DNA from 2 places in the Streptosporangium sp. DT93 genome. Region 1 is predicted to be linked to the other one. Evidence: riboswitches for the same ligand, from Rfam matches in the RefSeq annotation. Region 1 holds a riboswitch; the other holds the start of a gene.
What was found. Region 1 has a riboswitch for cobalamin ahead of ACLQ2R_RS34195 (enoyl-CoA hydratase/isomerase family protein). Riboswitches for the same ligand answer to the same signal wherever they lie in the genome.

Region 1 (4,872 bases):
CCCGTCTACGCCGAGATCCTCGCCTCCCTGTCGGAGGGGGGCGCCGAGTGGGTCCAGCTCGACGAGCCTGCGTTCGTCCAGGATCGGCCGCGGGAGGTCCTCGAGGCCCTGGCGCGCGCCTACCGGCTGCTCGGCGGCCTGACGCGGCGCCCGAAGATCCTGGTCGCCGCCTACTTCGACCGGCTCGGTGAGGCTCTTCCCGTCCTGGCGGCCGCGCCCGTCGACGGCCTGGGGCTCGACTTCACCGGCTCCGCGGCGGCCAACCTGGAGGACCTGGCCGCCGTCGGGGGCCTGCCCGGCAAGCGGCTGGTGGCAGGCGTCGTGGACGGGCGCAACATCTGGATCAACGACCTCGAACGCTCCCTGGCGACGCTCGGGACGCTGCGCGGACTCGCCGGCCGCGTGGACGTCGCGGCCTCCTGCTCCCTGCTGCACGTGCCCCACGACGCCACACTGGAGACGAACCTCGACCCCGAGGTCCGGCGCTGGCTCGCCTTCGCCCGCCAGAAGAGCGCCGAGATCGTCACTCTCGCCCGGGGCCTCACCCTGGGGACGGACGCCGTCGCCGATCTGCTCGACGACAACAGGGCCGCCCTGCGCTCCCGCGCCGAGTCGACGCTGACCCGCGACCCGGCCGTCCGCGAGCGGAGCGCGGACGTCACCGGCGCCGACAGCCGCCGTGCCGCCCCCTACGGCGAGCGGGTCGCGGCCCAGCGCGCCCGGCTCAAGCTGCCGCTCCTGCCCACCACGACGATCGGCTCCTTCCCGCAGACGAACGAACTGCGGGTAGCCCGCGCCGACCTGCGCGCGGGCCGCATCGACCAGGCCGCCTACGACGAGCGCATCGCCGCCGAGATCCGCGACGTCCTCGCCTTCCAGGAGGAGGCCGGCCTCGATGTCCTGGTCCACGGCGAGCCCGAGCGCAACGACATGGTCCAGTACTTCGCCGAGCGGCTGGAGGGCCACGTGGCCACCGAGCACGGCTGGGTGCAGTCCTACGGCAGCCGCTACGTCCGCCCGCCGGGCCCTCGCCCCTTCTTCCCTGACCCGATGATCGGGTGCCGATCTGGACTTACTAGGACGTCCAACTATATGTTCGTGGGCAAGGCCCGCGGCGCGGGGAAGCCGGTGTGAATCCAGCGCGGTCCCGCCACTGTGACCGGGAAGTGCGACATCGACGGCCACCGGCGAAAGCCGGGAAGGCCTGATGACGCATGTCGATCCGGGAGTCAGGACACCGGCCGCGGGGTGATCCGTGTTGTCCACGAGGATGGAGCGAACACGCATGGCATCGGTACGCGCCCGCGAACCCGGAACCGACGTCGGGGTCGAGACCGTGGTCGTCGGCCGCCTCGGGCGCGTCCTGCTCGACCGGCCGCGTGCCCTGAACGCGCTGACCCACGACATGGTCCGCCGCATCGACGCCGCCCTTCGGGAGTGGGCCGACGACGAGAGCGTCGTCACCGTGCTCGTCGGCGGCGCGGGCGAGCGCGGGCTGTGCGCCGGAGGCGACATCCGCTCCATCTACCACGACGCCAGGGCGGGCGGCGGCGCCTCGGCGGCCTTCTGGCGGGACGAGTACCACCTCAACGCCCGCATCGCCCGGTACGGCAAACCGTACGTCGCCCTGATGGACGGCATCGTCATGGGCGGCGGTGTCGGGGTCTCCGCGCACGGCGGCGTGCGGATCGTCACCGAGCGCACGACCCTGGCCATGCCCGAGACGGGCATCGGCTTCGTCCCGGACGTCGGCGGCACCTACCTGCTGTCGCGCGCGCCCGGCGAGCTGGGCACCCACCTGGCGCTCACCGCCTCCTCCGTCGGCGCGGGCGACGCCGTGGCCTGCGGGCTGGCCGACCATTTCGTGCCGTCGCGGGACCTGGAGGCGTTCACCGCCGAGCTGGCCCGGCGGGAGGTGACCGAGACGGTCGCCTCCTTCGCCCGCCCCGTTCCCCCCGGTGAGCTGGCCGGGCAGCGCGGGTGGATCGACGCCTGCTACGCCGCCGACACGGTGGAGGAGATCGTGGAGCGGCTGCTGGACAGCGGCGAGAGCGCGGCCGAGGAGGCCGCGGAGCGGATCGGCGGCAAGTCGCCGACGGCGCTGAAGGTCACCCTGCGCTCCCTGCGCCGCGCCCGGGAGCTCGCCTCCCTGGAGGAGGTGCTCGACCAGGAGTACCGCGTCTCACTCAGGGCCCTGACCTGTCCCGACCTGGTGGAGGGCATCCGCGCCCAGGTGATCGACAAGGACCGCTCCCCGCGCTGGTCGCCCCCCACCCTGGCCGAGGTGGGCGAGCGGGAGGTGGAACGCTTCTTCGCACCCCTGGGCGAGAACGAGCTCGGCCTGGCGGGAGGGACCCGATGAGATCACCGGCCCCGCGCCCGGGGCCGGGGCCAGGGAGGACCTCGACGATGCTCGACGACCTCGGCACCCCCGCCGGGACGCACGGCGCCGTCCGGCGCGTGGTGTCCCTCGTCCCCTCCCTCACCGAGTCGCTCGCCGCGACCGCGCCGCACCTGCTGGCCGGCGCGACCGACTGGTGCACCCACCCCGCGCCGTTGCCGGTACGGCGGATCGGCGGCACCAAGAACCCGGACCTGAACGCGATCGTCGCCCTGGAGCCGGACCTGGTGCTGGCCAACGAGGAGGAGAACCGCCCGGCCGACCTGGAGGCGCTGCGGTCGGCCGGGGTGGCGGTCTGGGTGACCAGGGTCCGCACCCTGCCGGAGGCGTTCGCCTCCCTGCGCCGGATGCTCACGCTGGCCTGCGGCCTTCCCGAGCCGGACTGGCTCGCCGCCGCCGAACGGGCATGGGCCGCTCCCCCGGTCACCGCGGAACGAAAGGCGGTGATCCCCGTCTGGCGCAAACCCTGGATGGTCCTGGGACGCGACACCTTCGCCGGTGACCTCCTGCTCAAGCTCGGTGTCCGCAACCTCTACGCCGGCCACCCCGAACGCTATCCGGGGATCGCCCTGCCCGAGCTGCTGGCGGCGGGCGCCGACCTCGTGGTCCTGCCCGACGAGCCCTACCGGTTCACCGCCGAGGACGGCCCCGGATTCTTCCCCGGGACACCGGCCGCGCTGGTCAGCGGCCGGCACCTGACCTGGTACGGCCCGTCCCTGGTCGAGGCGCCCGACGTCCTGCGAGCCGCCCTGGGCTGAGACCCGATCTACTGGATGGGACTCGGCATGCGCTCGGCGCTGCTGCCGGACGCGGCGGTCGCCGTCGAGATCGGCGAGTCCTGGCGGCACCTGGAGACCGCGGGGGTGCTGGGCGCCTGGGCGGTGCTCGGCCTGCTCCTGGCGCCGGTCCTGCTGCGGCGGATGGTGCGCGGGGAGTCCGGTTCGAGCGTGGCCGCCCGCCGCGAGCGCGCCCTGCGACGGGTCGGCTGAACACGGTGCCCCTCACGGCACCATGACCCTCCGGACGCGGCCCGGTGACGCGAGAGGGTCATGGCCGAGTCGCGGTCCCCGCGTTGCCGACGACGAGCATGACGGCCAGCACGCCGAGCAGGCCTCCCATCGCGATCCGCTGCACCCGCAACCAGTCGGGGCGACGCGCCAGGAAACCCGAGATCGCCCCGGCCGCGAGCACGATCGACAGGTTGACCGACACGGCGACCAGGATCTGGAAACCTCCGAGAATGACACCCTGGAGCAGCACGTTCCCCTTTTCCAGGTCGACGAACTGCGGAATGATCGAAACGTAGAGAATGGCGATCTTCGGGTTGAGAAGATTGGTCATCAACCCCATGCCGAAAAGCCGGCGCGGGGAATCGAAGGGGATGTCCCTGACGGTGAAGACCGAGACGCCCCCCGGTCTGACGGTGTTCCAGGCGAGCCACAGCAGGTAGAGGGCCCCGGCGATCCTGATGACGGTGAGCAGGTGCGGAAAGGCGTGGAACAGCACCGCCAGCCCCAGGTTCGCCCCGGCGAGGTAGACCAGGAACCCGGCCGCGACACCGCCCAGGGAGATGATCCCGGCACGACGCCCCTGGCTGACGGTCCGCGACACCAGGTACACCATGTTCGGGCCAGGGGACAGCACCATTCCCAGCGCGATCGACACGACACCGATCAAAGCGCTTTCCTCGACCATCGTCACCGGACCTTCCACCTCGACAACGGACGATTGTTCGCACCGATCTCCGGAATATCGCGAGCCTAAGTCCCCTCCCGTCGCACTGCAATATGAAAAATTGATCTCGGAGCAATGTCGTGCTTTCATCCTTACCGGAGAGGAGAGGGCATGAACGACTACCGTCTGGTCGCCGACGAGGTGGCCGCGGACATCGGGGCCGGGCGGCTGCGGCCGGGTGACCGGCTGCCGACGCAGCGCGACTTCGCCCGGCGGCGCGCCATCGCCGACTCCACCGCCGCCCGCGTCTACAAGGAGCTGGCCCGCCGCGGCCTGACCGTGGGCGAGGTCGGGCGCGGCACCTTCGTCCGCGCCACCGCCCCGCTTCCCGGCCCGGCCCTCGCTGAACCGTCCGCGAGCAGGATCGACCTGGAGCTCAACCACCCGGTGGTGCCCGGACAGGCGGCGCTGCTCGCGGACGGCCTGGGCGCCCTGCTGCGGCCCGGCGTACTGGAGTCGTCGATGCGGCCGGTCGGCGCGGCCGGCACCCCCGTGGCCCGCGACCGCGTCCGCGACCTGCTGGCGCGCGGGGACTGGCGCCCCTCCCCCGATGGCGTCCTGTTCGCGGGGAACGGGCGGCAGGCGATCGCCGGGGCCATGGCCGCGCTCGCCCCTCCCGGGACCCGTGTCGGGGTGGAGGAGCTCACCTACCCGCTGCTCAAGACCATCGCGGGCCACCTCGGGGTCACCCTCGTGCCGCTGGCCGTCGACGAGGCCGGGCTGCTGCCCGGTGCCGT
Region 2 (4,872 bases), on a different contig from region 1:
ACCGCAGGTAGCCCTCCTCGTCGAGGTCACGGACCACATGCTCGACGTGCGCCCTGGGAGCCACCAGGACCTTGCCCGGCACGGTGGGGTAGCGGTCCAGGAACGCGACATGGTGCTCGTCCTCGAAGACGATCTGTTCAAGGTCGTAACCGGGAGCACCCGCCAGGATCGCGCAGACGAAACAGGGACCGCTCCTGGCGCGCCGGACGTAGCCCGCGACGTCGAAACTCTCCCTGCGCGCCGAAGACGCCGAAGACGCCGTGTCGTCGCGGCCGGGACCGGTGGGGGACACGCTCATGCCTGCCACCATCGCACAGGACGGACCGACCGATCGAACGGCCGGCGAAGCCCGGGGGAGTGGCCCACCGATTCGGCCACGGCGAGACTCGATGACCGCGGAGACACTCTCGAATACGGTCACGTATCCGACCCGGGACGTCACCGTACGGCAACGGGTCTTTGCCGGTTCTCGCCGGCGTGAGAGAAGCGCAAGGGCCGGGACAGTGTCGTCGAGGTCGGTCATGCGTTCACGGTGGTGAGACAGTCCCCGTGAACGGGCTGAGCGGCATCGAGCTGCCGGATCTGTCGCTCGGCGGTCGCAAGGGGCATTACCGCATCCGTGTCCATTTTGGCTGGTTTCCCTGGAAGGGGGAGAAATACGGCACCCAGCGGCTGCTGATCATGGCGTACCCGGGGATCATGGCGTACCCGGGGCCGGGCGACAGGGTCGTCACCTGTCGCAGGCCGCCGAAGCGGCAGTGACGAACACCCTGTCGCGATTGCGGGCAGAACGGGCATGGCGCCTCGAAAGAGGGTAATTCTATACCATACAGAATTACCCTTCTGTACGGTTAAAGATGTTCTGTGCTGGTAGGGGCTGTATGGCGTGTTGCGTGGGTCTTCGTTCGCCGGACGGCTTGTCACGGGTGTTCCGTTCCGGCCGGCCCGCTCGAACCTGGTCCGGCTCGCTGTTCGTCCCGCGCGACCTGCCCCCTGAAGACCGCTTCCGGGGTGTGGAGGGGTGTGGATCGGATCTTGTGTCTGACGCGGCCCGCTCCGCGATCATGTTCGTCTCGAAGATCATGTTCGTCTCGAACGATCCACTCCGCCGGTCGGATTGGTCTCATCCGGTCGATCTGCTGGCTCGGGTGTTCTCGCTCGGGCGTTTGTGTTGTCACGGTGAATATCGTTGTGGCGAACACGGCGGACGCATTGACGTGCGTCTTTGTCTCGATCGGTCTGGCGTGCGGGGCCACTCCCCCACGTTATTTAAGATGAAATATCCATTTTAGTGGACAAATCGGTCATAGCTTTGACGGTTCCCGGCTCCCCCGGCCGGTGGCCGCGCCCGTTCCGGGGTCAGGGAGTCGGCGGAGAGCCGTACGCGTTCGGGGTGGGATGCTCGCGGGTCCCGGGCGGCAGCTTATTGCGGAAGCTAGGTTATTGCGTATAGGTTGCAATTAGTTGCGGTGCCCGTCGCCCGTCCTTCCTTGGTGAATGGTCCAACCGGATCGGCGGGCGCCGCCTCTCCCCCGCCCCAAGTGACGCGGTATGTCGCCGATGAGGCGACAGGTGGGGGCCGAGCGGTCTTGGCCGGGGGTGTTCGCCGGTGGGAGACGGCCGTGCCTGTTCGCGGCCTGTTCGCGGCCTGTTCGCGGTCGTGGTCGGCGGGTAGGCATCACCTGGGTGCGGGGCCGGGGGTGTTCGCCGCCGGAGGGTCGCCGTCGCGGGGGCGGCTGCGGCGGGGTGGGGTGAAGCGGTGCAGTTCGAGGATCGGTGGCAGCGGGGCCAGGCCGGGGCCGCCGGCGCGGATCCACGCGGCGACGTCGGCCGTGGCGTTCTCGTCGTTGACGAGGGCGAGCCACACCGGGCGGCCGCCGGCCGCGCGTGCTCGCGGTGTCGGCTGCACGACCAGGACGTTGGCCTGGTCGCACACGTCGAGGCAGTCGCTCACGCGGATGTGGGCGACCTCGGCCAGTTGGCGGATCTGCTCGTCGTGGTCGAGGGTGGGCACCTTGCGGGTGCTGCCGCAGCAGCAGTCGCGGCACACCGTGATTCTTTTCACGCGTTCCCTCCGCGGGCGGGCCGGTGGCGCGCCGCGCGGTCATCGCCCGCGCGCCTGCCGTCCGCCGTGAGGCCGGTCTCGACGGCGTGGTGATGTCTCGTCGCGGCCGACGCGTGTGTACGCGGGCAGGCAGGCACAGGGCGCCCGTCCTCTCTCGGGGAGATCCGCCCCGGCTGGTGAGGAGGCGACCGCGTGAGTCTCCTGGCTCTCGGGTCGATGCTCGTCCCGGCCTTCCCGCCCGTTGCCGGGCAGTGGCCTGTTCGGGATTCGCTCGCCGATCACAGTGGCGGGACCGCGCCGGATTCGCACCGGCTTCCTCGTTCCGCGCTCGCCTACGCCGACCATGCTCGCACACCACTCATCAACGACAAAGCGCGCACCACCTATCAAATCCGGCGCGGGGGTGCGGTCGTCGACGTGGGGGCTCAGGCGGCGGGGGGTTTGAGTCTTCTGACGAAGCGGGCGGCGGCGCGGTGACTCATGCCGGTCTCGCCGCGGACGAGGAAGACGGCCTGGTCGAACTGGCCGGAGGCCTTCAGCTCCAGGATCCGCTCGACGAGTTCGGGGCCGACCCCTCCGCCGACCAGTGCGTTGCGGGGGCGTTGCGCCGCCCGTACGGCGAAGACGATCAGGGCGATGGCCGCCGCCAGGACGACCACCGTCAGCAGGAGGATGACGACCGGGTTGGGCATGCGCAGAGCGTACCGCTACATGGTCATCACGGGGGAGATCGGGATCATCGGGATCATCGGGGCGAAGGGGGTCGTCACGGCCGGGTGCCAGGCGCGGGCGGCGGGAAGGGCAGGGCCGAGGTGACGGCGGTGACCGGCAGCGCCTCGTACAGGTGGGGAAAGGTCTCCTGGGCGTCCGGCGGTACCTCCATGCGCACGTCGAGCCCGGAGGGGTCGATGCTGAGCACCACCAGGGGGTCGGTGACGTCGCGGTAGAAGCGCTCCACGACGCCGCGAAGCTGTTCGGGGCCGGTGCAGGCGTGGATGAAGCCGACGTCGTCGAGGGTGAGGCCGAGGGTGGAGACGCGGTACTCCCCCGTCTCGCGGGCGGCCTCCCAGTCGCGGGCCAGGGCCAGGTGCAGGATGGTCACCGCAACCATGGTGCCCGGCGCGTGCGGGCCTGTCGACATGGCAGTGTCCGGGAGACCGGGGTGGGTCGGGGGGCGACGGGTGGTGGGCCGTACGGCGGCAGGGCCGTGACCGGTGGTGGCCGGTGGTGGTCGGTGGTGGCCGGTGGTGGTCGGTACTGGCCGGTGCTGGTCGGGCCGGTGGTGGCCGGGTGGGCCGCACCCGGCCGGTGAATCCCGGTGAGGACACGTGAGGTGGCTCAGCCGGTGGCGTGCCATTCGTGTCGCAGGATCGCGTAGATCAGCTCGCTGGTCCACTCCCCCTTGACGAACTCGTTGTCGACCAGGTGTGCCTCGCGGCGCATGCCGATCTTTTCCAGGACGCGGGCCGAGGGGTGGTTGCGGGCGTCCAGGCGTCCGATGACGCGGTGCAGGTCCAGGCCCTCGAAGCCCAGTCTCACCAGGGCCTGGGCGAGTTCGGTGGCGTACCCGTGGCCGTGGTGGTCGGGGTGCAGGACGTAGCCGATCTCCCCGCCGCGGTGCAGGCTGCTGGTCCAGTTGAGCATTCCGTCACCCAGCAGCTCGCCGGTGGCGGCGAGTTCGACGGCGACGGTCAGGGTCTGCCCCTCCTCCGTCAGGAGGGTCTGGGTCATCTTCGTGGTGAGGGATTCCTGGCTCTGCTCGCGGGTGCGAGGGTCCCAGTACAGGTAGCGGGTGACCTGCGGCAGGGACTGGATCGCGCACAGGGCGTCGAGGTCGGCCGGGGTGTAGGGACGCAGGAGCAGGCGTTCGGTACGGATGGGGTAGGTGGGCTTCAGCACCGGGTCAGGGTAGAGGAGGGGGGCGGCCGGCGGCGAGCGGGTTTTCGCCGGTCCCCCGGTCACTTGTTCGGTCGCGGGTCGGTATGGTGTCGGGCCGGTGCGGGCCGGTGCGGGCCTCGACCTGCTCCACTTGCGAGTGGAGTCGAAAGCGTGTTCCACTGAGCCGTATGCCATGGGATGCGCCCGCTCTGTTGTCCGCGCCGCCTGACGCCAGGCCGCGGATCGAGCGTTCGGCGCTGACCAGGGTTCACGGGGCGCTGACCTGCTACGAGGTGCAGGCGCGCACCGCGCTGGACAGCACGCCGCAGGGGTGGGCCGTCAGCCCCTACCGGGGGTGCGCGCATGGGTGCCGGTACTGTTCGGCCCGCCGGGGTCACCGGTATCTGGGCCTGGACGCCGGCGGTGACTTCGACTCGCGCATCGTGGTGCGTACCAACATCGTGGGTCGCCTGCGGGCCGAGCTGGGCTTGCGCTGGGACGGCGAGCACGTGAGCGTGGGTGTGGGCGGTGACTGCTACCAGGGCGCGGAGGACATCTACCGGCTGATGCCCGGGGTGGTGGCGGCGTTGCGTGAGGCGGGGGCGCCGTTCACGGTGCACACCAAGAGCCGGTTGATCCTGCGGGACGCCGATCTGCTGGCGGCGGCTCCGGGGGCGGGGGTGGTGGTGTCCATCGCGTTCGTCGACGAGCGGATCCGCCGTACCGTGGAGCCGGGCGCGCCGGGGCCGCAGAAGCGGCTGGAGCTGGTGGCCGAGCTGAACGAGCGGGGTGTGGCGTGCGGGGTGGCGATGGCGCCGGTGCTGCCGTTGCTGACCGACTCCCCCGACCAGCTGGCGGCCACCGTGCGCCGGGTGGCCGGCGCGGGGGCGGTCAGCCTGGTGCCGCGGGTGCTGCGTCTGCCGCCGGGG

Region 2: it holds a riboswitch for cobalamin, as region 1 does, so the genes downstream of both, ACLQ2R_RS26945 (hypothetical protein) here and ACLQ2R_RS34195 (enoyl-CoA hydratase/isomerase family protein) in region 1, are expected to answer to the same signal.

The regions. Positions count from the first base shown of each region.
Region 1 is NZ_JBNCLF010000023.1:78,653-83,524, forward strand. It holds gene metE (5-methyltetrahydropteroyltriglutamate--homocysteine S-methyltransferase) at 1-1,134, shown strand, start outside; cobalamin riboswitch at 1,096-1,260, shown strand; gene ACLQ2R_RS34195 (enoyl-CoA hydratase/isomerase family protein) at 1,286-2,362, shown strand; gene ACLQ2R_RS34200 (helical backbone metal receptor) at 2,410-3,159, shown strand; gene ACLQ2R_RS34205 (hypothetical protein) at 3,175-3,390, shown strand; gene ACLQ2R_RS34210 (LysE family translocator) at 3,449-4,078, opposite strand; gene ACLQ2R_RS34215 (PLP-dependent aminotransferase family protein) at 4,247-4,872, shown strand, end outside.
Region 2 is NZ_JBNCLF010000014.1:77,904-82,775, reverse strand. It holds gene ACLQ2R_RS26955 (HIT family protein) at 1-298, opposite strand, end outside; gene ACLQ2R_RS26950 (hypothetical protein) at 550-762, shown strand; gene ACLQ2R_RS26945 (hypothetical protein) at 1,679-2,065, opposite strand; cobalamin riboswitch at 2,240-2,437, opposite strand; gene ACLQ2R_RS26940 (hypothetical protein) at 2,491-2,757, opposite strand; gene ACLQ2R_RS26935 (DUF952 domain-containing protein) at 2,832-3,167, opposite strand; gene ACLQ2R_RS26930 (hypothetical protein) at 3,228-3,377, shown strand; gene ACLQ2R_RS26925 (GNAT family N-acetyltransferase) at 3,404-3,964, opposite strand; gene ACLQ2R_RS26920 (radical SAM protein) at 4,132-4,872, shown strand, end outside.